Regions from separate parts of the Bacillus sp. SH7-1 genome, predicted to be linked through region 2. Evidence: predicted binding sites of a transcription regulator. Region 2 holds the regulator's gene; the other holds the start of a gene.

Region 1 (4,685 bases), on a different contig from region 2:
ATCACTGCAGGATTTTTTGCAATAATGTCTATCTACTTCTTGATAGATGAAATAAAAACAAAAGATGTGCCTTTTTCTGCAATAATTCTAAGCTGTTTGGTTATTTTAATCGCATTGGCTGGCGTGATAAAATTCAAGAAATGTACTTCATTAGGATTATGGTTGATTATCAGTACAACAATAGGCTTTATTATTATAGGAAATCATATTCTTACGCCGTGGGTTTTCTTAGAAACAGCAGGATTTTTATTAATCTTTATCAGAGATAGCCACTTTATATACATTAAAAAAAGGGGTAAGTCTTTAAGAAGGACTGCTTCAAGAGGGTAATTACATATAGTCTAAATATAAAAAAGTGGATCCCTACTCTCACAAGGAATCCACTCTTTCTTTTTCTACAACTCTATTTTTATACATTACTACCACTGGCCAGTAGTCCCTCTACTTGCTTTCACCAAAAACGCCACCACGGCTTCTTTTCTTTCGCAGCTGCAACCTCATCCCGAAACTCCTGCATCATTCTCTTCGTTTCCTGCATCTCACGTAGTGTCTTCATAAGCGTCTCATCTCTTGCTTCTAATCGTTTTTCCACTCGCTCATTGTGTGCTTCTACACTCGCTTTGATTTCCTCGTTACTTTGCTTCGCCTGCTCACTCAATCGCTTCTCCATCGCTAACATGCTTTGATTCATTTCCTGCGCCATAACGCTGTACTGTTCCTGTAATTGCTGTTTAATGTGGAATGGCACTAAATCCGTTTCCTCAGCTTCCTCTTGAATCAGATCCGGATTAACCTTTTCTATTTGCTGCGCGATCATCTTCGCTGCCTTTTCTAGCGTCATACCGTCATGCTTACTCAGTTCGATTAATTTCTCAATAACCATAATGTCACTGTCTGTATACTGGCGTCTGCCGCGATTATCCTTCTTCACTACGAATCCTTCACGTTGCAATACTTCCATGTACTTTCTAAGGGTGCTATCACTTATTCCTAGTCGTTTGTATACTTCACTAGCAGAATAAACAATTTCGTCCGTCATAGCGTCACAACACCTCCTAGTGAGAGTATTCCATGATGGTTGAGAAATTCCTGCAAATAAAAAAGCTCTGATTATACAGAGCTTTTAACTTAAGTATGCTATTTCTTATGTTATTCAGTGACTAGAATTGATTTTCCTTTTCCATCTACTACTATACCACCCGTGCCTGGATTTAAACCTTTAACATAATATTTTCCGTTTTCTATCGTTAATTCAAAAACGCTTCCGTCTCCAAATTCAGAATAAGCCCAACTTCCAGATACTCTTTTTTTCTCCCCTACCTCAAGTTTAATGTCATATCTAGCTATTTCTTTCTTTACTTTACTATCAGCTAATGAATTTGATTCAAATGTAGTTGCCGAAGCTCCAATTCCTCCAGTTAATACAATACCAGTTACTAGTGTTCCTATTATTAACTTTTTAAACATAAAAAATCCCCCTTTTTATAGTTTTATAGCTTACCACCTAATCATATTTTTAAAAATAATTATTGTAAATATATAGAATTTTTAGAAATATAAAACAGTTAATTTCGAATGTTTAGTTAAGATATGCTGTTTGTTAATAACGATAAACAGTTATTTTTATATAAAGAACAATACTGGTTAGAGACAACTAAATAGCTTTAGCAATCTCAACAAGCAGTCTCATAAACAACGGAATCATTTGAACCACTATATAACGAATCCCAGCACGGCTTATTAGCGAGAATCCCCGTTCCTGGCTACCCACCATCATGAATAGCCCGCTGCATAACGCCATAACGAATATGATAGAACCAGCAGTAAAAAAAACTGCAAATAAAAAAACCGACTCATAAGAGTCAGTCTTTTAATTATTTTTACTTAGCGTTATCTCGTAGATCTTTGATGGATATTGGAATAGTTCTATATAGAAATACTGCTAATTGTTCACGCGTAATTGTACCGTCTGGATTAAAGTTATTATTACCTACACCACCAGTAATACCATTACTATATAAAATTTCTACGGCTTCATTAGCCCAGTGTCCTTGCATATCATTAAATTGATGATCAAACTTCTTGTTTAACCAAAAAGCGTTTACGAAAGTTTGAGCAAGTTCTGCTCGGGTTACGATTCTTTTTGGGTTAAAATGACCATTAAATTCGTAAGAGAAAATTCCACTTTTATATCCTGCTGCAATTTCCTTTTTAAACATTGAATCATTTATATCATTGAAAGGAAGCGGCTGTGACATATCATAATCGGGAATTTCCACCGTTCTATATAAGAATGCCGCTAATTCTTCACGCGTTATTTCTTCTAAAGCTCCAAAATAACCATTGTGGTATCCCAACATTATATTGTGGTCAACCATGTAGTTAATTTCATTATATGCCCAACTCCAATCGGGCACATCTATAAATTTACTATTTTGAGCACTCGCTGCTTGTATTCCCTGATTTGTGGTATTCCCTGATGTCTCAGCCATAGAGTTATTTGCAAAAAAAGTTGTACCACATACTGCTACACATACACCAGAAATTATTAATTTTTTCATTACTATTCTCTCCCCTTAATTTTAAACGTCAATAATACCATTCCAAGAATCATTATATAACTATTTTTAAATTAGAAAAAGAAGGAATTTATATTTTTTTACAATTATTCACAAATATAGCCATATAGCTTTAGCAATTTCAAAAAGTAATCGCATATTGAACCACTATATAACCAATCCCTGCCCTTGATATAAGGGAAAATCCCCGTTCCTGGCTACCAATCATTATAAACAAACCACCGCATAGCGCCACAGCGGATGTAATTGGATAGGACACTGATTTGATTAGAAAAATAACTGACTCAAAACCGACCATATTGATTCGATTTTATTTTTTTTGAAAAAACCTCTTCATAAAAGAACATACATTCGTATATAATAAGAACTAACGTTCTGTTATTTAGGGGGAATAACGGTGTATGACTATTCAATATTGCCAAATCGAATTGTTTTATGTGTAGATCTTCGTAGCTTTTATGCTTCAGTCAGTTGTATCAAAATGGGCTTAGATCCACTGCACACAAAGTTAGCTGTAGTTGGTGATGTGAACAGGAGTGGTTCAATTGTATTGGCTGCAACTCCACCATTAAAAACATTAGGCGTTAAGAAAATGGCGAGATTGTATGAAATACCACATCGTAAAGATATCCTTGTGGTAAACCCAATTATGAGTACTTACATAAAATGCTCTAATTTCATCACTAAGTTGGCTCTACAATACGTACCTATTGAGGATTTCCACCAATATTCCATCGATGAGTTCTTTATGGATATTACGGATAGTATTCATTTATTTGCTAACGATCCGTATGAATTTGCATTGAAATTCAAGCGTGAAATATATGCAAAGACTCGAATCGAATGCACGATAGGAATTGGTCCAAGCCCATTAATGAGCAAGGTTGCCTTAGATGTGGAAGCAAAGAAAACGAAAGATTGTATAGCATACTGGAAGTACGAAGATGTACCCATAAAATTATGGCCAATACGACCACTCAGCAAATTTTGGGGGATTTCAGGGAAAACAGAAGCGAAGTTAAACCGAAAAGGAATTCATTCAATCGGAGACTTGGCACAATATCCACTCAAATATTTAAAACAGAGCTTTGGAGTCATTGGCGAAGAATTACACTTACATAGCAACGGCATTGATTTTAGCCGTATTTCAGAAAAATACGTTCCAGCAACAACTTCTATTGGTAAAAGTCAAATACTCATGCGTGATTACACCATAGAGGAATTCCCAATTATTCTACTGGAACATATCGAGGAAGTTTGTTATCGAATGCGAAGGCAAAACAAACTAGCTCAAACTATTCATTTTTCTATTGGTTACAGTAAAAATTACACTGGTGGTTTCAGAAAAACTCACACTATGAACCGACCAACCAATTTAACAATGGATATTTATAAGATTTGTACATATTTTTTACATGAGTTTTATACTGGGGAACCCATTAGAACCATCAATGTTTCTTTAAATAACTTAATCAATGAAGGCGAAGAACAAATCTCACTATTCGATAATGTAATACAACGAGAAAAAGAAATGAAACTAACTAAAGTAATGGACGAAATACGCACTAAATTTGGTAAGAACAGCATATTACGAGGAATTTCATATACAAATAGTGCAACAGCAAGATACAGAAACACATTGTTAGGGGGACATAAAGCATGAACAACGCTAATATGCCAAAGGGAAGAGGAATGGTTAAATGGACTCCATTCGCAGCGATGCCAGAGCAATTCGCTGGTATCCGTGAAATTGTTAAAGAAAAGACAAAGGTAGAACGACCTACATTAACTCAGGATGAACAAGAACTTATTGAGAACATGCTATTATGTTCGTTACTTTCTGAAGAAGAGATATTAATTACATATTACGAAGGTGGTTTTTTACTTACTAACTATATGACCGTCGTTGATATTGATCCGCTGAATAAATCTATAATGTGTACGGATGCATTTTACAATAATATGACGTTGAAATTTATCGATATTATTGATGCAAAATAAAAAGATAATCTAATAGGGCAGATTTTCCTTATTTCACATAAATATTATTATACTAATCTAAAGTTTCTGTATTTACATTTTTTTCTTTTTATCTCATAATTTTAA
Region 2 (18,530 bases):
AGAAAGTGAAGGTTGGAATGAATAAAATAACCGCAACAATAATTAACGCAACATCTACAGATGAATATATTGGCTTTAAAACTAATCGTTTCCCAGCTGCAGCTTGAGCTTGTTCTAATTGTTGCATACGTTGTAGCGATGCTACAGTATCATAACTCATGAAATAACCTCCTTGTTATATCGTTAGCTTACTTGATTAATATTCTTTGTCTACTTTTCGTAACTCTGACTGTGTAAGTCCATATGTCTCTGTTGTACAACCTGCTAACAATATAAAAGGAATAGCTAAAGCTAATAGTTTACGTTTTATTTTCATATACCCCTTTGTATATTATTTGTTTTTACTTAGTTCTTTTGTTGCTTTGTCTACTATCTCAGAAGCTTCGTCTAAATTCTTTTTAGCGAATTCAATTGAATCTTCGTCATTCTCTTCTAAACCTGTTTGCATTTTTTCTAACCCTGATTTCGAGTATATCATTGCTTTACTTACTTTTATTGGTGTTTTATTGTCTTCAGCTAACTGATAATCTAGTTTATCAATCTTATCAATTAATTCAAAATAAGGTTTTGATAACTCTTTTAACTTTTCAGCCTTCTTCTTATTAGATTTTCTGCTATCTACAAGGTCTTTTATTTCTTCTGTTTGTTCCGTGTAATCTTTAAGTAAGTATGTTGCATTCTTACCATAGTCTTCTTTCTTATTTGCTTTAACAGAAGCTTCCATTACTTCGTCTTTCTTTTTATCGTTTGACTCACAACCTACCCCAGTTATTAACAACATCGGAATCGCTAAAGTTAATAGTTTACGTTTCATTTTCACATACCCCTTTTTGTTAGTTTTATTGCTCTAGCTTTTCTATCTCGTTTAATGTTGATTTAAAATAATCTAAACCATCGTTTAGAGAAGACTTACTAGATTCAGTTTTCGCTTCATCATTTGTGTCTAGACCTATAAATAACCCATTTAGAGATGGTACAATTATTTTCATTTCATCAATTAGTTCATCTTTGAAGTAGCTATAGTCAGTAGGTGCTTTGATTCCCGTTACCTTATCAGCTTGTTCTTTTACAACTTCATACTGTTTTCTTAACTCTTCTTTGTTCGTCTTTAATGTCTTATCTTTTTCGATTATTGTTTTAGTACCCTCTATTGCATCCATAAACTTCTTAGATTGTGTTCTAATCTCTTCTTTAAACTGACTAATAGTTACTGGAGGTTTAACATCTGAAAATACTTGTTTGCCCTCATACTCACGTAACTCAGCTAATGTTAAATTTGCCTTTTCTTCTTCACTTAATACTGGTTTAACCTTGTCTTGCTTGATTTCTTCTTGCTTAACTTCTTGTTTAACTTCTTCTTTTACTTCTTCCTTAACTTCTTGCTTAACCTCTTCTTTAGCTAATTGGTTTTTATCTTTTGCTTCTGTTTCTAATACCTTTTGTTCCTTATTCTTTTCTACATCTATAGTTTCTTGTGTCTTAACTTTATCCTTTGACTCTGCATCTTGTACACTGTCAGTCTTTTTATGATCTTCAACTTTTACATTATCAGTCTTCTTCTCTTCTGCATTGTCCTTAGAACATCCTACCCATGCTACTAACATAAGTGGTAATGCTAAAAAACATATTAGTTTCTTTGCTTTCATTATGTATACTCCTTTTTAAACTTTTATAATTAATACATTTTAATTAGCATATTATACCATAATATAAATTATATAAATAAGATATGGAATTTTTTATGATTCCATAAACTCTTTATCCCAAAAGTACTTGTCCATTAAATTCTTTACAATACCGTTGAAATAAGCGAATTTACCCTTCTTCATTTTTGTGCCGGATTTAATTTTCATAACAAATTCTTTAATAGATTTTAAGCCGATTTCAAGCTCTTGCTCTTTGTTAAATGCTTTATCACCAGTTTCAAAATCGATCACATCATTGCACTGTCTTACGACCTTCCACAGTTCTTGAATTGTTTTAGATTCACTGTAAAAAGAGCTAACTAAAGAAAGAAAACGTTGTGGTACCCAATGAGCAACAAAATCAGCTTGTTCAATGTTCTCTTCAGGAGTATTGCTATTCTCATTACTATTACGTTTGTTTATATCTTTTATATTTTGTTTTAAGGAAACAGGGGTTGTTTTAATGGTAGGACACTTTGTAGGACTTTTTGTATCTACCTTGTTGGACACTTCTTCCACAATTGGTTGAATGATAATAGCGTTAGAAGTTTGAAGCATATCTTTTGTACGTTTCATTGCTACTTGTTTAATCATCTCTAGATCCACAAGTTTCTTCATTAAACGTTGTACAGTTTTATATGAAACTTCCATTTTTTCAGCTATTCTATTTTTGCATAGGAAACTAACACCTACATATTTGCAGCTGTGACGCTTTAAAATTTCAAGTAACGTAATAAGTTTAGATTGTACGTCAGTACGTTTAATAGACATACGGATAGTGTCTCTGTATGCACGTACAGTTTTATTTAGTTCTTCCACATATTTGAATGATGATAAGTTGTGGAAGGATTCTTTAGTTGCGATAACATCGATACGCTTCTTTTCCATATTATATAGGCCCCTTTGTATAAAACAAAAAAGCAACAGAATGCCAGATGTAAGCAAACTGTTGCTAAGGAGCCCTTACGTACTGTAAAATAGTCCGTAAGAGTACAGCAAGTGTTTGCCTATCCAGAGTAGGCGGATGGTATACAGAGTGTTGGTAGCACTTTATATACACGCTGTGCTCTTTTGTTTTTTGATTAATAGATGCCCACAAAAGTACCCACAAAATGCCCACAAAATAATGAAACAATATTATTTGTTTTGAGTTTCAAATTTTTAAGATTCCTTATAAATAGCGGTTCCGTGATTATTTTGATTTGTTATTAGGGTGTGAAGCTTGATTAGAACACAAGTTCACCAATGGGAACGCGATCAATATATGTCTCTTTACTAAGAGATTAAAGAGCCTTGATACTACGGTATTAAGGCTTTTTTTGTTTGTGGGCAATATAGTTGTTAGTTGAAATGAATTGAATAGACGCCTCAAAAATGCCCGAAAAAAATTATGGAGGTATTTAAAGTTTTATTCCATATTTTTAATGTAACGTGGTGAAATTCGAATGATTTGTTTGTTCCAAAAGAGTGGATAAGTAAAAGTAACATGCGTAATATCTATGGGTATAAAAAAATGTATGATATGTTTTGTTCGGTATCGGATATGTTTAATATTAAAGTTCAAGTGTTTTAAAATATAGTACCTTGCAATAAACAATACTAAGTGGTATATTATGGATAATGAAGGTACCGTGTATTGAACAGTACTGAAATGAGAAAGGAGGACTATCCTTGAACGTTCAGTTTAAAAAAGGTGTGTTAGAACTGTGTGTGTTGGCACTTGTGAAACGTAAGGATTGCTACGGTTATGAACTTGTTCAGCAAATCTCAAATAAATTTTTAATATCGGAAGGATCAGTGTATCCTTTATTACGTCGTTTAACGAAAGAAGGATATTTTCAAACGTATTTAAAAGAATCTACGGAGGGGCCGCCTCGTAAATATTATCAACTAACTGAGCAAGGGGAAACGCAACTGAATTTGTTGGTAACAGAGTGGCGTGATTTTGCGAAAGGCGTACAAGAAATTATTGAAGGGGTGGAATGGCATGAGTAAAGAACAGTTTCTTAAGGAATTATCAAGTCATCTTAGAAAGTTACCAGACGAAGAGAGGAAAGATATTTTATTTGATTATGAAGAGCATTTTCAGTTTGGGATAGAAGAGGGGAAAACTGAATCGGAAATAATAGAGGGGCTTGGCTCTCCGAAAGTAATTGCAAAAGAATTGCTTGCGATGTATCGTTTCGATGAAATGAAAAAAGATCCATCAACTTCAAATGTGACAAGAGCTGTCATGGCAGCAATTGGACTTAGTTTGTTTAATTTCATTATTGTGTTAGGCCCGTTAGTTGCAATTATTGCTTTTATATTTTCTTTTTGGGTCGGTGGGATTGCTAGTGTAGTGACACCATTTTTCGTAATTGGAAAAGTATTTATGGGTACTTTTATATGGTTGGATTTATTCGTTAGTATAACGTTTGTTGGAGTAGGTTTGTTGTTATGTATTATCGCTTATTATAGTACGAAGTGGTTTAAAAGGCTATGCGTACGTTATGTAATATGGAACTTCAAAATGATAAAAGGGGAGTAGATGATGAAAAAAATATTGTTAGTAGCAATCGCTTGTATCATTATTGGAGTAATTGGGATTTCACAAACATATGAAAAAGCAGTGCAAACTGCAGAAAAAGGAAACAAAGAAGATATAATCAAAAATGAAACATTAAAAAATATAGAAGTTAAGTTAGATGCCGGGGATATTGTTGTCCAAAAATCTCCTGACTCTTCTTTTTATGTAAAGCAATCAGGAGATACACGTAAACAAGAGGTTCGTATTGCTGAAGATGGTGACACATTAAAAATCATTGGGGAAAGAGAAAAAGGTGCTTCATTTGATTTTTCCTTTTACGATTTTAGGTTTCAAACGTCTACATTGACTCTCCTTGTACCTGAACGCTCTTACCAAGATGTAAAAGTAAATTCATCTGCTGGACAAATCGACATAAGTGATGTGAAAAGTGACCGTGTAAGTGTTGAGACACTTGCTGGTGAAGTGGATTTGAAACGTGTAACGGCTAAGAATGTGGAGGGATCTACAAAAGCTGGTGAGCTGAACTTTAAAAAAGTAATAGGGAAAGTGACTGCAAAAACGACCAGTGGGGAAATAAATATTCTAGATCATGATTCTACGTATAATCTAGAAGCAAGTTCAACTGCTGGAGATGTAGATATTATTTTATCGGAAAAACCACAAGATGCGGTAATCACCGGACAAAGTGCTGCTGGAGATGTAACAATTTTTAATGAAGAAAATAAAAACGTAACAATTGGTAATGGGAGTAAAAAGATTAGCGGTAAAACTGCTGCTGGAGATGTGACGATTGAAACGCGTTTATAAGAAATAGAATGTATGAAAATCTATCAAAATACAAAAAAGATAATTACCGTATATATATAAGGTAATTATCTTTTTTATATTCTTAATGTAAATCACGATACACGCCAATTACTTTACCGATAACTGACACTTGTTTTAAAATGATAGGTTCTAATGAAGAGTTTTCCGGTTGTAGGCGGAAATGGTCTTTTTCTTTATAGAAACGTTTAACAGTTGCCTCGTTATCTTCTGTTAAAGCGACTACAATTTCACCATTATATGCAGACTGTTGTTGGCGAACAACAACTAGATCTCCATCGAAAATACCAGCTTCAATCATACTATCTCCAGAAATACGTAACATAAACACTTGATCTGCTCCAGCAACAATGCTAGCTGGAAGTGGGAAGTGATCTTCTACACTTTCAACTGCTGTAATTGGTAATCCAGCAGTAACTTTTCCGATGATTGGAACTTGAATAACAGATTGTGTTTCTGTATCCATTCGGTCATCACCTAAAATTTCGATTGCTCGTGGTTTTGTTGGATCGCGTCGAATGTATCCTTTTTCTTCTAATCTTGATAAATGTCCGTGCACTGTAGAACTAGAAGCGAGGCCGACTGCTTGACCGATTTCACGTACGGAAGGTGGATATCCTTTTTCTTGTACTTTTAGCTTAATAAAGTCGAGAATGTCTTGCTGGCGTTTCGTTAACTTTTCCATGTTTTCTAACACCTCGTTTTCTTTCATTTTTCTTATTAATAAGTATAACATGTGAAAAAACATTCTACAAACATAAGTTCGAACAAAAGGCGAATTTATGTTACACTGAAGGGAAATAATAGTGAGAAAGAGGGGTTCATAATGAATGCAATTATTTATGCACGTGTGAGTACAACAAAAGAAGCGCAAGAAACATCATTATTACGTCAAAAAGATGAATTATTGCATTTAGCGGAGCGCTATCAAATGAATGTTACTAAGGTGATTGAAGAGCAGGCTAGCGGTTATACAATTGAACGTGATGGAATATTAGAAGTGCTAGATACAATTCGAGACGAACAAATTGATGTGCTACTCATACAAGATGAAACGCGCCTTGGTAGGGGAAATGCAAAGATTGCATTAATGCACTGTTTACATAAAGAGGGAATAAAAGTATACACGCATACGCATAATGGAGAATTACAATTGTCGGATTCGGATTCGATGGTATTAGATATTATTGGTATTGTTGAAGAGTATCAAAGAAAGATTCATAATTTGAAAATTAAACGTGGTATGCAACGCGCAGTAGAAAAGGGCTATCGTCCAGAAAATAATTTAAAGAATCGTCATTTAAGCGTAGGACGAGAGAAGAAAGAAGTGCCGATTGAGGAAATTGTGCGTTTGCGCAAGAATGAACTTACTTTCGAAGAAATTGCAGCAACGCTTCGCGGCTTTGGGCATAATGTTTCAAAAGCGACGGTACATCGTAGATATGTAGAGTATACAAAGCAATTGCTTGATAAAGAAGAGTAACTATTGTATGATAATAATCAGTTTTGATTAGAAGGGGGATTCGAGATGCTTAGTCACGAACTCGTTGAACGCATTAACTTCTTAGCGAAAAAAGCAAAAGCTGAAGGTCTAACTGAAGAAGAACAACGTGAGCGTCAATCGCTACGTGAACAATATTTAAAAGGATTTCGTCAAAATATGTTAAACGAACTTAAAGGAATTAAAGTCGTTAACGAACAAGGTACTGATGTTACGCCGGCGAAATTAAAAGCTTTAAAAAAGCAAGATAATGCAAAATTAAACTAAAAGATGGGCGAAGCCCATCTTTTTTTATTTATTATATTCGTTAGTTAATAACTTTCCAGTTGTTATTGATTGTTGCTTCTATTTTTTTGTGCTTCAATATATAGTTAGCAATAAGTTCAGACATATCTGTTGTTATGTCTTTTATTACAGGCTTATTTTGAAACATAAAGAAGTTCCCTCCGCCGCTTGCGCGATAATTATTCATAACGACGTCATATTCTTCATCCATATTAAGAGGAGTGCCTTTATACTGTAAAGATTCTACTCTCTCACCAATTGGTTTGGAAATATTTAATACGTACGAAATTCCTTCCCACATATCGTAATTATAGTGTTGCGGTTTTGGTTCTATGTAGCTAGGGTTTACGATGATGGTTCCATCTGCTTTTAATGTGAAATAAGAAGCAGAGAGTTCGAGAGCATCTTTTATATCCGCTCCAGTTATTCTAATTACTTTTAATGTATTTGGATAAATATAATTAGAAACGATGTCACGCATTGTTACACATTTCGGGAAACCTGGAGATGTATTATGGAATAAGCTTGTACAAGAAATGGAAACATTAGCTATATCCATCTGTATTTTATTTATGAATTCAATAAAAGAATGGTCTTGCAAACGAGTTTGCATAGCATCTAAAATTCGCATGTCCCCATAGATTAGTCCAATAGGTTGATCGAGCCAACTTTGTGTTTTTTCTTCATAATTGGTAACCAAGGAAAGAATATCTTGGTCCGTCGCAATTCCTTGCACGGGCAATAATTGTGAACAACTCTCTTTTTTTATCCATTTTTGTTTTATTTTTTCGAATGTTACTGTTACTTTTCCAATGAAGTGTCCATTGCATCCGGTTTGTAAAACTGTTACACCATTTATTGCGGTGTGAGCAATTTCACGGTGTTGGTGGCCTGTTAGTAAAATATCTATGCCTTCAATTTCATGACACATTGCATATCCTTGGTTTTCACCTGTTAAAACTTCACTCGGTACCCCAGTTTGTAAATCACGTTCGAATCCCCCATGATACGCTACGACAAGTAAATCTGGTTTCTCGTGTTCGCGAATGTAAGAAACCCAATTTTTTGTTGTTTCTAATGCATCTTCAAATTGTAAATCTTTAATGTGATGGGGTTGTTCCCAATTGGGAATGTAATGCGTTGTCACCCCTAAAATAGCAATTTTTATATTTGATTCAATATGTTTTATTATATATGGTTTCCCAAAATAAGGTTCGTTTCTGTTTATGTCTAAAATATTTGCTGATAGATACGGAAAGTTTGCAGTAGAAATAGCATTGTTTAATACATCCATTCCATAATTAAATTCATGATTTCCAATAACTGCAGCATCATAACGTAAATAGTTCGCTAATAAAGACATTGGATTTTTCTTATCTTTTTCATAAGTAGCGTAATGATAAGTAAATGGTGTTCCTTGTATGAAGTCACCGTTATCAATTAAAAGAACGTTTGTATTTTCGGATCGTTCTTTTTTTATAAGAGTAGAAATTTTAGCTAAACCAATTTCAGCTTTGGAGTTATCTTGGTAGTGAATTGGATAAACAGTGCCATGTATATCACTTGTTAATAAGATGTTTAAAGTCACAATTTGAGTTTGATTCAATATCATTCACCTTTTCTATTGTTATCTATTAATTAAGCATATCAAATATATGAAGAGAATTTTAATGAGAATGTATAGAATGTGTAAAGATTCTGTAAATAAGCAATTATTCGTGAAAATGTATGATATATTTCTTCATGTTTACGGAAGGTTATTTTATAACAACAAAAATGGAGGCATTTATATGTTGAAAAAAGTTTTTGCAATGAGTACGACGGTTGTACTAGCGGCGGGATTATTAAGTGGCTGTGGAACGAAGGAATCAAGCGCAAGTAAAAATGAAGATACGAAAAAAGGGTATGTACCGAAGACTTTAAATGTTCAATTTGTTCCTTCTCAAAATGCAGATACGTTAGAGGCGAAGGCAAAACCATTAGAAAAGCTACTAAGTGATAAATTAAATATTCCAGTAAAAGTTAGTATTTCAACGAATTACAATACAATTGTAGAAGCGATGGCATCTAAGCAAGTAGATGTAGGATTTTTACCCCCAACAGCGTATGTGCTAGCGCATGAAAAAAAGGCTGCAAACGTAATTTTACAAGCACAACGTTTTGGAGTGGACGATGAAACAGGAGCTCCTACAAAGGATTTAGTAGACTTTTATAAATCTGAATTTGTTGTTAAGAAAGATTCAAATATTAATAGTGTAAAAGATTTAAAAGGTAAAAAAATTGGTTATCAAGATGTAACGTCATCAGCGGGATATGTATGGCCTGCGGCTGTACTATTAAAAGAGGGTGTTGATCCGTTAAAAGATGTGAAACCTGTTACATTAAAAGGTCACGATCAGTCGCTTATTGCTCTTTTAAATGGTGATGTAGATGCAGCTGTTGTATTCCAAGATGCTCGTAATATTGTAAAAAAAGATTATCCGAATATATTCGATCAAACGAAAATAGTGAAATTTACGGAGAAGATTCCAAACGATACGATTTCGGTACGCTCTGATTTAGATGAAGAGTGGAGCAAGAAATTACAGGATGCTTTCATTGAAATAGGAAAGAATGAGGAAGGTCACAAAATCATAAAAGAAGTATATTCACATGAAGGATATGTTAAATCTGATGATAGTAAATTTGATATCGTTCGTGAATATGGGAAGAAAGTAAAAACGCAATAATACATATGGAAATGGCAGCTAACTGGAAAGGTATGTTTTCAGTTAGTTTGCCGTTTTGAATTCATAGAAGGTAGGTAAGATGTGTGATAGAGTTTCGAAATGTTTCCAAAGTATATCCGAATGGTACAAAAGGATTGAATAATATAAACTTGAAAATTGAAAAAGGCGAATTTGTTGTAATGGTGGGGCTGTCCGGGGCTGGAAAGTCCACACTTCTCAGATCGGTAAATCGTCTTCATGAGATTACAGAAGGCGAAATCATGATTGAAGGTGAGTCTATTACTGCTGCAAAAGGAAAAGGATTACGCCGTATGCGCCGAGATATTGGTATGATTTTTCAAAGTTTTAACCTTGTAAAGCGATCAACGGTATTGAAAAATGTATTAGCTGGCCGTGTTGGGTATCATTCGACTTTACGTACAACGTTAGGTCTATTTCCAAAAGAAGATTTGGAGCTTGCTTTTCAATCGTTAAAAAGGGTGAATATTTTAGAAAAAGCATATGCGCGAGCTGATGAATTATCAGGAGGACAACAGCAACGTGTATCGATTGCTAGAGCGTTGGTGCAAGAAGCGAAAATTATATTGGCAGATGAACCTGTTGCGTCGTTAGATCCGCTAACAACAAAGCAAGTATTAGATGATTTGAAAAAAATTAATGAAGATTTTGGGATTACAACAATTGTAAACTTACATTCTACTGATTTAGCTAGGCAATATGCAACACGCATTATTGGATTACATGCAGGCGAAATTGTTTTTGATGGTTCAGTAGAAGAGGCAACGGATGAAAAATTTGCTGAAATTTATGGAGACGTAGCGCAGAAAAGTGAATTATTAGAGGTGGCAGTTAAATGAATGACGTGACGATATATTCGAAATCGATACCAAAGCCGCCGAGTAAGTTGAAACATATGTTAACGGCTATTCTAGTCATTTTGCTGTTGTGGGGAAGTAGTGTACAGGTCGACGCATCATTTTCAAAACTAGTAGTTGGTTTTCCTAATATGATTGACTTGTTAAAAGAGATGGTGCCGCCAGATTGGAGTTATTTTCAAGTTATTACAACAGCGATGTTGGATACAATACGTATGGCAACTATTGGGACGACTTTAGGAGCGATTTTAGCTATTCCACTGGCACTATTTGCGGCAAGTAATGTGTTTACTAGTACATTTTTGTACGGTCCAGCTCGATTGATTTTAAATTTTATCCGAACGATACCAGATTTATTATTAGCGGCGATTTTTGTAGCTATTTTTGGAATAGGACCACTTCCAGGTATTTTGGCTCTTACTTTTTTCTCAATTGGGCTCGTGGCGAAATTGTTGTATGAGTCAATTGAATCGATTGACCCAGGTCCATTAGAGGCGATGACAGCAGTAGGAGCAAATAAAGTGCAATGGATTGTTTATGGGGTAATTCCGCAAGTGAAAGCACATTTTATCTCCTATGTTCTTTATACATTTGAGGTGAACGTACGTGCAGCAGCTGTTTTAGGTTTAGTAGGAGCAGGTGGTATTGGATTATATTATGACCGTACACTTGGTTTTTTACAATATCAACAAACTGCATCTATTATTATCTATACTCTTGTTGTTGTATTGTTAATTGATTATGTAAGTACATTGTTGCGGGAGAAATTATAATGAGCAAAACGACGGTAATCGTACCAAAACCGAAGAAACCGAGTGTATATCGCTGGTTTATTTTTATAGCACTTACATTTGTTTATGTATGGGCTTTCTCAGGAGTACCGCTAGAGGGAATTAAGGATACAGCAGGAGAAATTACAAAAGCAATTATGACAGGTGTATTGAATCCAGATTGGGCGTATGTATCTTTGCCAGATGGTGAAGATTTATTACATGGTTTAATTGATACGTTGGCAATTGCAATATTAGGTACATTTATTTCTGCCTTTTTATCTGTTCCATTCGCTTTTTGGGCGGCAACGAATATGAGCAGTGGAAGATTAACTTCAGGAACTGGGAAATTTGTACTTAGTTTTGTTCGTACATTTCCTGAATTAGTTATGGCCCTTTTATTTATAAAAGCTGTTGGACCAGGCTCTTTTGCTGGAGTTCTAGCTTTAGGATTACACTCTATTGGGATGTTAGGAAAACTATATTCAGAAGGAATCGAGAATATAGATAAGGGACCGACAGAAGCGTTAATAGCAACGGGTGCAAATCGGTTTCAAATACTTTGGTATGCAGTATTGCCACAAGTATTACCAGATTTTCTATCGTATACGTTATACAGGTTCGAAATTAATGTACGATCCGCTGCTATTTTAGGTGTTATTGGAGCAGGGGGTATTGGTACGCCTTTAATTTTTGCACTGAGTTCACGCAATTGGTCGCGTGTGGGAATTATTTTATTGGGCATCATTTTAATGGTCATTATCATTGATTTTATTTCAAGTTCGATAAGGAAGAAAATTGTATGATTTATTTTAAAAGCACCTATAAAGGTGCTTTTTTATATAATAGGAATAATGAATGTGGGAAATAGGGGGTGGTATTTTGGCTTTACGGCACGAGTTCGTATTTATTTTAAATGAAAAAAGATTGGATTTTAAAGGTGTGGATTGGATTGAATATTGTATTTTATATAAAGAAGAGGCCAAGGTAGATGAGTACGTTGTATTAAGTGATGAGCTAATCGTGTAGCTATTAGATTTTATCTATTGGATGCCAGTTTATTGTCCTACTAAAAGAGCATAAGGGTTTGGAATTCATTATTATGGTATTACAAAAATTGAACAGCAAGGGGCAGTGATAGCAGAACAGTTATTTTGTTCGCTAGTTAGCTAGTTAGCATATTTTCTTTAGTGGCAGAAGCAATTGAACTGAGAGGCCAGTTTCAATGAGAAAACGCCAATAATACTGATGGAGAATATGAAAGGTGTATATTTGATCGAGATAAATTATGCCAACATTTAAAGTCTTTTATTCGTTTGTTGCGTAGAGTAAAAAGTGGGGAAGGGTATATTTTGCATTATGGAATTTGAAGTTGATGAATAAATATACAGATAATTCTCTTTCTTTTTAAAATAAAAACAATGAAAAAGTATGTCATATTGAATACCCATACATTCCCGAAATCATTGATTTTTTTATAAAAAATCAAAAAAACATCAACATATTTGTCGATACATGTTGTATAATCTTGCGTGGGAAGCTATCATATAAATGTATAAAACGTTTACTAATATAAGCGAAGGGAAGAATAGCATGTCACATTCAATCGAACAACTTTCTATCAACACGATTCGCACATTATCCATCGATGCGATTGAAAAAGCAAACTCTGGTCACCCAGGAATGCCAATGGGTGCAGCACCAATGGCTTATACATTATGGACTCAATTTATGAAACACAATCCAAATAACCCAACGTGGTTTAACCGTGATCGTTTCGTATTATCTGCAGGTCATGGTTCAATGTTATTATACAGCCTACTTCACCTATCTGGTTATGATGTAACAATGGATGATTTAAAGAACTTCCGTCAATGGGGAAGCAAAACTCCAGGACATCCTGAGTACGGTCATACAGCTGGTGTAGATGCAACTACTGGTCCACTTGGACAAGGTATTGCAACTGCGGTAGGTATGGCGATGGCTGAAAGACACTTAGCGGCTAAATATAACCGTGATGCGTATAATGTAGTAGATCATCATACATACGCTATTTGTGGTGATGGAGATTTAATGGAAGGCGTTTCAGCTGAAGCATCTTCATTAGCTGCTCATTTACAATTAGGTCGTCTTGTTGTGTTATACGATTCAAACGATATTTCATTAGATGGCGATTTAAATCGTTCATTCTCTGAAAGTGTAGAAGATCGTTATAAAGCATACGGATGGCAAGTAATCCGTGTTGAGGATGGAAATGATATTGAAGCAATCGCGAAAGCAATTGAAGAAGCGAAAGCTGACGAAAAACGCCCAACGCTAATTGAAGTAAGAACGACAATTGGTTTCGGTTCTCCAAACAAATCAGGAAAATCAGCTTCACATGGTTCTCCACTTGGTGTAGACGAAACAAAATTAACAAAAGAAGCATATGCTTGGACTGCTGAGCAAGACTTCCATGTTGCAGAAGAAGTATATGACAACTTCCGCAAAACAGTACAAGATGTTGGTGAAACTGCGCAAGCAGCTTGGAATACAATGTTAGGCGAATATGCGCAAGCATATCCAGAATTAGCAAACGAATTGCAAGCAGCAATGAACGGTCAACTTCCAGAAGGTTGGGAGCAAAACTTACCAACTTATGAATTAGGATCTAAAGCAGCAACTCGTAATTCTTCAGGTGCTGTAATTAATGCAATTGCAGAGTCTGTACCATCATTCTTCGGTGGATCTGCTGACCTTGCTGGTTCTAACAAAACATACATGAATAACGAAAAAGACTTTACAAGAGATGATTACAGCGGTAAAAACATTTGGTACGGTGTACGTGAGTTCGCAATGGGTGCGGCAATGAACGGTATTGCACTACATGGTGGTTTAAAAACTTACGGTGGTACGTTCTTCGTATTCTCTGACTACTTACGTCCAGCAATTCGTCTTGCAGCATTAATGCAATTGCCAGTAACGTATGTATTCACACACGACAGTATCGCTGTTGGTGAAGATGGTCCAACACATGAACCAATCGAGCAATTAGCAGCGCTTCGTGCAATGCCAAATGTATCTGTTATTCGTCCAGCTGACGGTAACGAATCTGTTGCAGCTTGGAGACTAGCTCTTGAATCTACAAATAAACCAACTGCTTTAGTATTAACTCGTCAAGACCTTCCAACATTAGAAGGTGCAAAAGACGATACGTATGAAAAAGTAGCAAAAGGTGCGTATGTAGTTTCTGCAAGCAAGAAAGAAACAGCTGATGTAATCTTACTTGCAACTGGATCTGAAGTAAGTCTAGCTATTGAAGCACAAAAAGCTCTAGCAGTAGACGGTGTAGACGCAGCTGTTGTCAGCATGCCATCTATGGATCGCTTTGAAGCTCAAACAGCTGAGTACAAAGAATCTGTATTACCAAAAGCAGTAACAAAACGTTTCGCGATTGAAATGGGTGCTACATTCGGATGGCACCGTTACGTAGGTCTTGAAGGAGATGTGTTAGGTATCGATACATTCGGTGCTTCTGCTCCTGGTGAGAAGATTATGGAAGAGTATGGATTTACTGTAGAGAACGTTGTTCGTAAAGTAAAAGAAATGCTTTAATGATTTTAGAAAAATCTCTCCGGCATGGAGAGGTTTTTCTATGTAAATGAGTTTTTTCGACAGAAAAAGTTTTTTATCTCTCCGCAGTCAGACAATCATTGCAAATTTTCTTCTATATAATGAAGAGAAAAGGTTGTCCAGATTGGGAGGCGAAAGATGAAAACGTATGAATTGTATTTAATTCAAGAGGATATTGCGAAAGCTTACTTTGGTCGTGAATATTTGTTTTTTGATTTATTTGCTCGATTTTCAGAATCTGGGTCCCTTTCGGAGAAAAAAGTGTTATATAAACAAATGATGTATATAACTATGCCATTACAAGTAATGAAAATTCATCATAAATTAGAACAAGCTTTGCGCGTTCTTGGTAAATATGATCGAACACATCATACACATACACTTTATACAGGGGCGGAATATGGCGAAATAATGGTGAAACCACACTATATTCGTATGAATACCTCTGGAAATGTTTCTATGGAAACGACTTTCTTTGAGGTGTTGAGAAAGTGTGAATTAACATTTTTAGCTATGGATTATGAAAATACAAAGTATGGATGGCTGAATCCTCTAAAACAAGTACGAACATATGTGTAAAAAATGTCGAATTGTATCTTGTCTTATTGAAAAGGTTTTAGTACACTGTAAGGTAGACAACATGAAGGAGGAAAATATATGCCAATTTGGTTAGGTATTCTAGTGGGCGTAGTAGCACTAGTAGCAGGCGTGGCGTTAGGATTTTTCATTGCCCGCAAATACATGATGAATTACTTACAAAAAAATCCACCAATTAACGAACAAATGTTAAAAATGATGATGATGCAAATGGGACAAAAACCTTCCCAAAAGAAAATCAATCAAATGATGAGCGCGATGAACAAACAACAAATGAAATAAGCGCTAAAAGACACTCGCTAAGAGTGTCTTTTCTTTTTGTTAGTTACAGCGTTTAAAACTTTTAAAAATTCTGTATTTTTGATAAACTGAAAACATCGCTCATTTTAAGGGAGGAGGAAAAAAATGAAAGTGTTTATGAATTTAGCGTGGTTTTTTAAACAAGAAAAACGAGCGTACATAACCGGAATTATTTTATTATTTGGCGTTGCACTTTTAGAACTTGTAGCACCAAAAGTGATTGGGATTGTTGTAGATGAAATTAATGATGGAACATTAACGACTGATAATTTACTAAAATGGGTTGTACTCTTAGTAATTGTAGGTATTACGATGTACATATTACGTTACGTATGGCGTATTATGATTTTTGGCTCTTCATTAAAGTTGGCTCGCCAATTACGGAAAAATTTGTATGAACATTTTACAAAGATGAGTCCATCGTTTTATCAGTCAAATCGCACAGGTGATTTAATGGCACATGCGACTAATGATATTCAAGCGATTCAGCAAACTGCTGGAGCAGGCGTTTTAACACTGGTTGACTCTTTAGCTGTTGGGGGATGTGTACTCGTGGCGATGGGTTTTACAATTAGTTGGAAGTTAACATTGTTAAGCTTAATTCCGATGCCGATTGTAGCAATATCGACAAATTATTACGGAACTTTATTACATAAAAGGTTTCATAAAGCGCAGCAATCGTTTTCGGAAATCAATGATAAAGTGCAAGAGAGTATGAGTGGGATGAAGGTCATTCGATCGCTTGGACAGGAGAAAGAAGATTTACAAGCGTTTCGAAAAAAATCAGAAGATGTCGTACATAAAAATATGTTAGTCGCACGTATTGATGCATTATTTGATCCAACAATCGCTCTTATCGTAGGATTTTCATTTTTAATCGCAGTATGTTATGGGTCAGTATTAGTTGTGAGAGGTGAATTAACAGTAGGTGATCTCGTTACATTTACGACGTATTTAGGTACTCTCGTTTGGCCAATGTTAGCGTTTGGATGGTTGTTTAATATTATGGAGCGTGGGCGTGCTTCGTATGACCGTGTAGAAAAAATCCTCTCGCAAAAATCAGATGTAGTAAATAGAGAAAATGCTGTGCATACAATAGCGAGCGGTGATGTTTCATTTGCGGTCGATTCGTTTTCGTATAAGAAAAATGAACTGTTACATTTAACAGATATTCACTTTGATTTGAAAAAGGGAGAAACGCTAGGGGTTGTAGGACGTACAGGTGCAGGGAAAACAACTTTATTAAAATGTTTAATCCGTGAGTATGATCATTTTAATGGTGAATTAAAAGTTGGAGAGCGGGATATTCGAGATGTAACACTTTACGGTGTCCGTTCTGCCATTTCATATGTGCCGCAAGACCATTTTTTATTTTCAGCGAGTATTGGGGAGAATATTGCCTTTGGAAAGGCGGATGCTACATATAATGAAATTACCCGTGCTGCAGAGATTGCTTGTATTCACAATGACATCCTTCAATTTTCAGAAGGGTATGAAACAGTAGTTGGGGAAAGAGGCGTTTCTTTATCTGGAGGTCAAAAACAAAGAATTTCTATTGCACGTGCTTTATTAACGAATGCTGAAATTTTAATTTTAGATGATTGTTTATCAGCAGTAGATGCAAAAACAGAAGAAACAATATTAAATGCTTTAAAGAAGGAAAGAGCAGGGAAAACAACGATTATTACTGCTCATCGTTTAAGTGCAATTCAGCATGCCAATCTCATTCTTGTTGTGGATGAAGGTAGAATTGTGCAACGAGGTACACATGAGCAATTAATGAAAGAACATGGTTGGTATAAAGAAATGTATGAGAGCCAGCAGTTAGAGGCATTAGTCGAGAAAGGAGGCGTATGATGGCTGAGAAAAAACAGAGCGATTTAAGAAGATTGCTTTCTTATATGAGGCCATATAAGGGGTTGTTATCTTTAGCATTTTTATTTCTAGTTGGTGCAACTGTAACTGAAATGATGGGTCCTTTTTTAATTAAACAATTTCTTGATGAACATTTAGTACCACGTAACTTTGATCAATCAGCACTTGTTACTCTATTTGTAGTGTATATTGTTGCTCACTTATTAAAAGTATTATTTACTTATTTAGACTTATTATATTTTCAAAATATCGCTTTTAAAATTGTTCAAGATATGCGTGTTGAAGTATATGATCATGTTCAAAAGTTGTCATTAAGTTTCTTTGATCGTACGCCGATTGGTACGCTCGTATCGCGCATAACGAATGATACGGAAGCAATTAAAGATTTTTATGTTAGTGTATTATCAACATTTGTTAAAAATATCGTGTTTTTAGTAGGTATTTTAGTAGCGATGTTTTTATTAAATGTAAAATTAGCGCTATTTTCTCTCGTACTAATTCCGATAATGTTTGCGATTATGGTGCTATATCGCCGGAAAAGTGCAGCTTTTTATTTAGAAGTGCGTAATCAATTAAGCGTGTTAAATGCAAAGTTAAACGAGTCCATTCAAGGGATGAATATTGTTCAAGTGTTTAGACAAGAAAAGCGTATGAGAAGAGAGTTTGAAGAAGTGAACAATAAACATTATAGTGCAGGGCGACGTACGTTAAAGTTAGATGCATTGCTTTTACGTCCAGCTACGGATTTAGTACATATTGTAGCGATTGCGTTAGTACTTGGTTTATTTGGCATTGATGCTTTGAAAAGTCCTGTTGAAGTAGGCGTTTTATATGCGTTTGTTAACTATATACATCGTTTCTTCCAGCCGGTAAATGAGATGATGATGAAATTGTCATTTTTTCAACAAGCACTTGTTTCATCATCACGTGTATTTCATTTAATGGA

The links. Region 2 encodes LexA, which represses DNA repair genes until DNA is damaged. Its sites were predicted from a motif close to CGAACATATGTTCG; they were not measured.
Region 1: DN390_RS23365 (Y-family DNA polymerase) is a predicted target of LexA. The motif match lies at 2,920-2,933, and genes of this name have one in related genera.

What each region holds. Positions count from the first base shown of each region.
Region 1 is NZ_QNUD01000033.1:22,118-26,802, forward strand. It holds gene DN390_RS23340 (hypothetical protein) at 1-330, shown strand, start outside; gene DN390_RS23345 (DUF3967 domain-containing protein) at 452-1,039, opposite strand; gene DN390_RS23350 (hypothetical protein) at 1,150-1,467, opposite strand; gene DN390_RS23355 (S-layer homology domain-containing protein) at 1,881-2,561, opposite strand; partial or broken gene DN390_RS31700 (hypothetical protein) at 2,670-2,868, opposite strand; gene DN390_RS23365 (Y-family DNA polymerase) at 2,977-4,242, shown strand; gene DN390_RS23370 (YolD-like family protein) at 4,239-4,580, shown strand.
Region 2 is NZ_QNUD01000017.1:42,132-60,661, forward strand. It holds gene DN390_RS16110 (hypothetical protein) at 1-160, opposite strand, end outside; gene DN390_RS16115 (hypothetical protein) at 332-814, opposite strand; gene DN390_RS16120 (hypothetical protein) at 840-1,646, opposite strand; gene DN390_RS16125 (helix-turn-helix domain-containing protein) at 1,740-2,573, opposite strand; gene DN390_RS16130 (PadR family transcriptional regulator) at 3,357-3,680, shown strand; gene DN390_RS16135 (DUF1700 domain-containing protein) at 3,673-4,215, shown strand; gene DN390_RS16140 (DUF4097 family beta strand repeat-containing protein) at 4,216-5,022, shown strand; gene lexA (transcriptional repressor LexA) at 5,105-5,725, opposite strand; gene DN390_RS16150 (YneB family resolvase-like protein) at 5,867-6,523, shown strand; gene DN390_RS16155 (DUF896 domain-containing protein) at 6,569-6,808, shown strand; gene DN390_RS16160 (bifunctional metallophosphatase/5'-nucleotidase) at 6,849-8,432, opposite strand; gene DN390_RS16165 (phosphate/phosphite/phosphonate ABC transporter substrate-binding protein) at 8,617-9,555, shown strand; gene phnC (phosphonate ABC transporter ATP-binding protein) at 9,639-10,412, shown strand; gene phnE (phosphonate ABC transporter, permease protein PhnE) at 10,409-11,203, shown strand; gene phnE (phosphonate ABC transporter, permease protein PhnE) at 11,203-12,006, shown strand; partial or broken gene DN390_RS31770 (coproporphyrinogen III oxidase) at 12,083-12,570, shown strand; gene tkt (transketolase) at 12,794-14,794, shown strand; gene sirA (sporulation inhibitor of replication protein SirA) at 14,951-15,391, shown strand; gene DN390_RS16200 (YneF family protein) at 15,470-15,691, shown strand; gene DN390_RS16205 (ABC transporter ATP-binding protein) at 15,815-17,566, shown strand; gene DN390_RS16210 (ABC transporter ATP-binding protein) at 17,566-18,530, shown strand, end outside.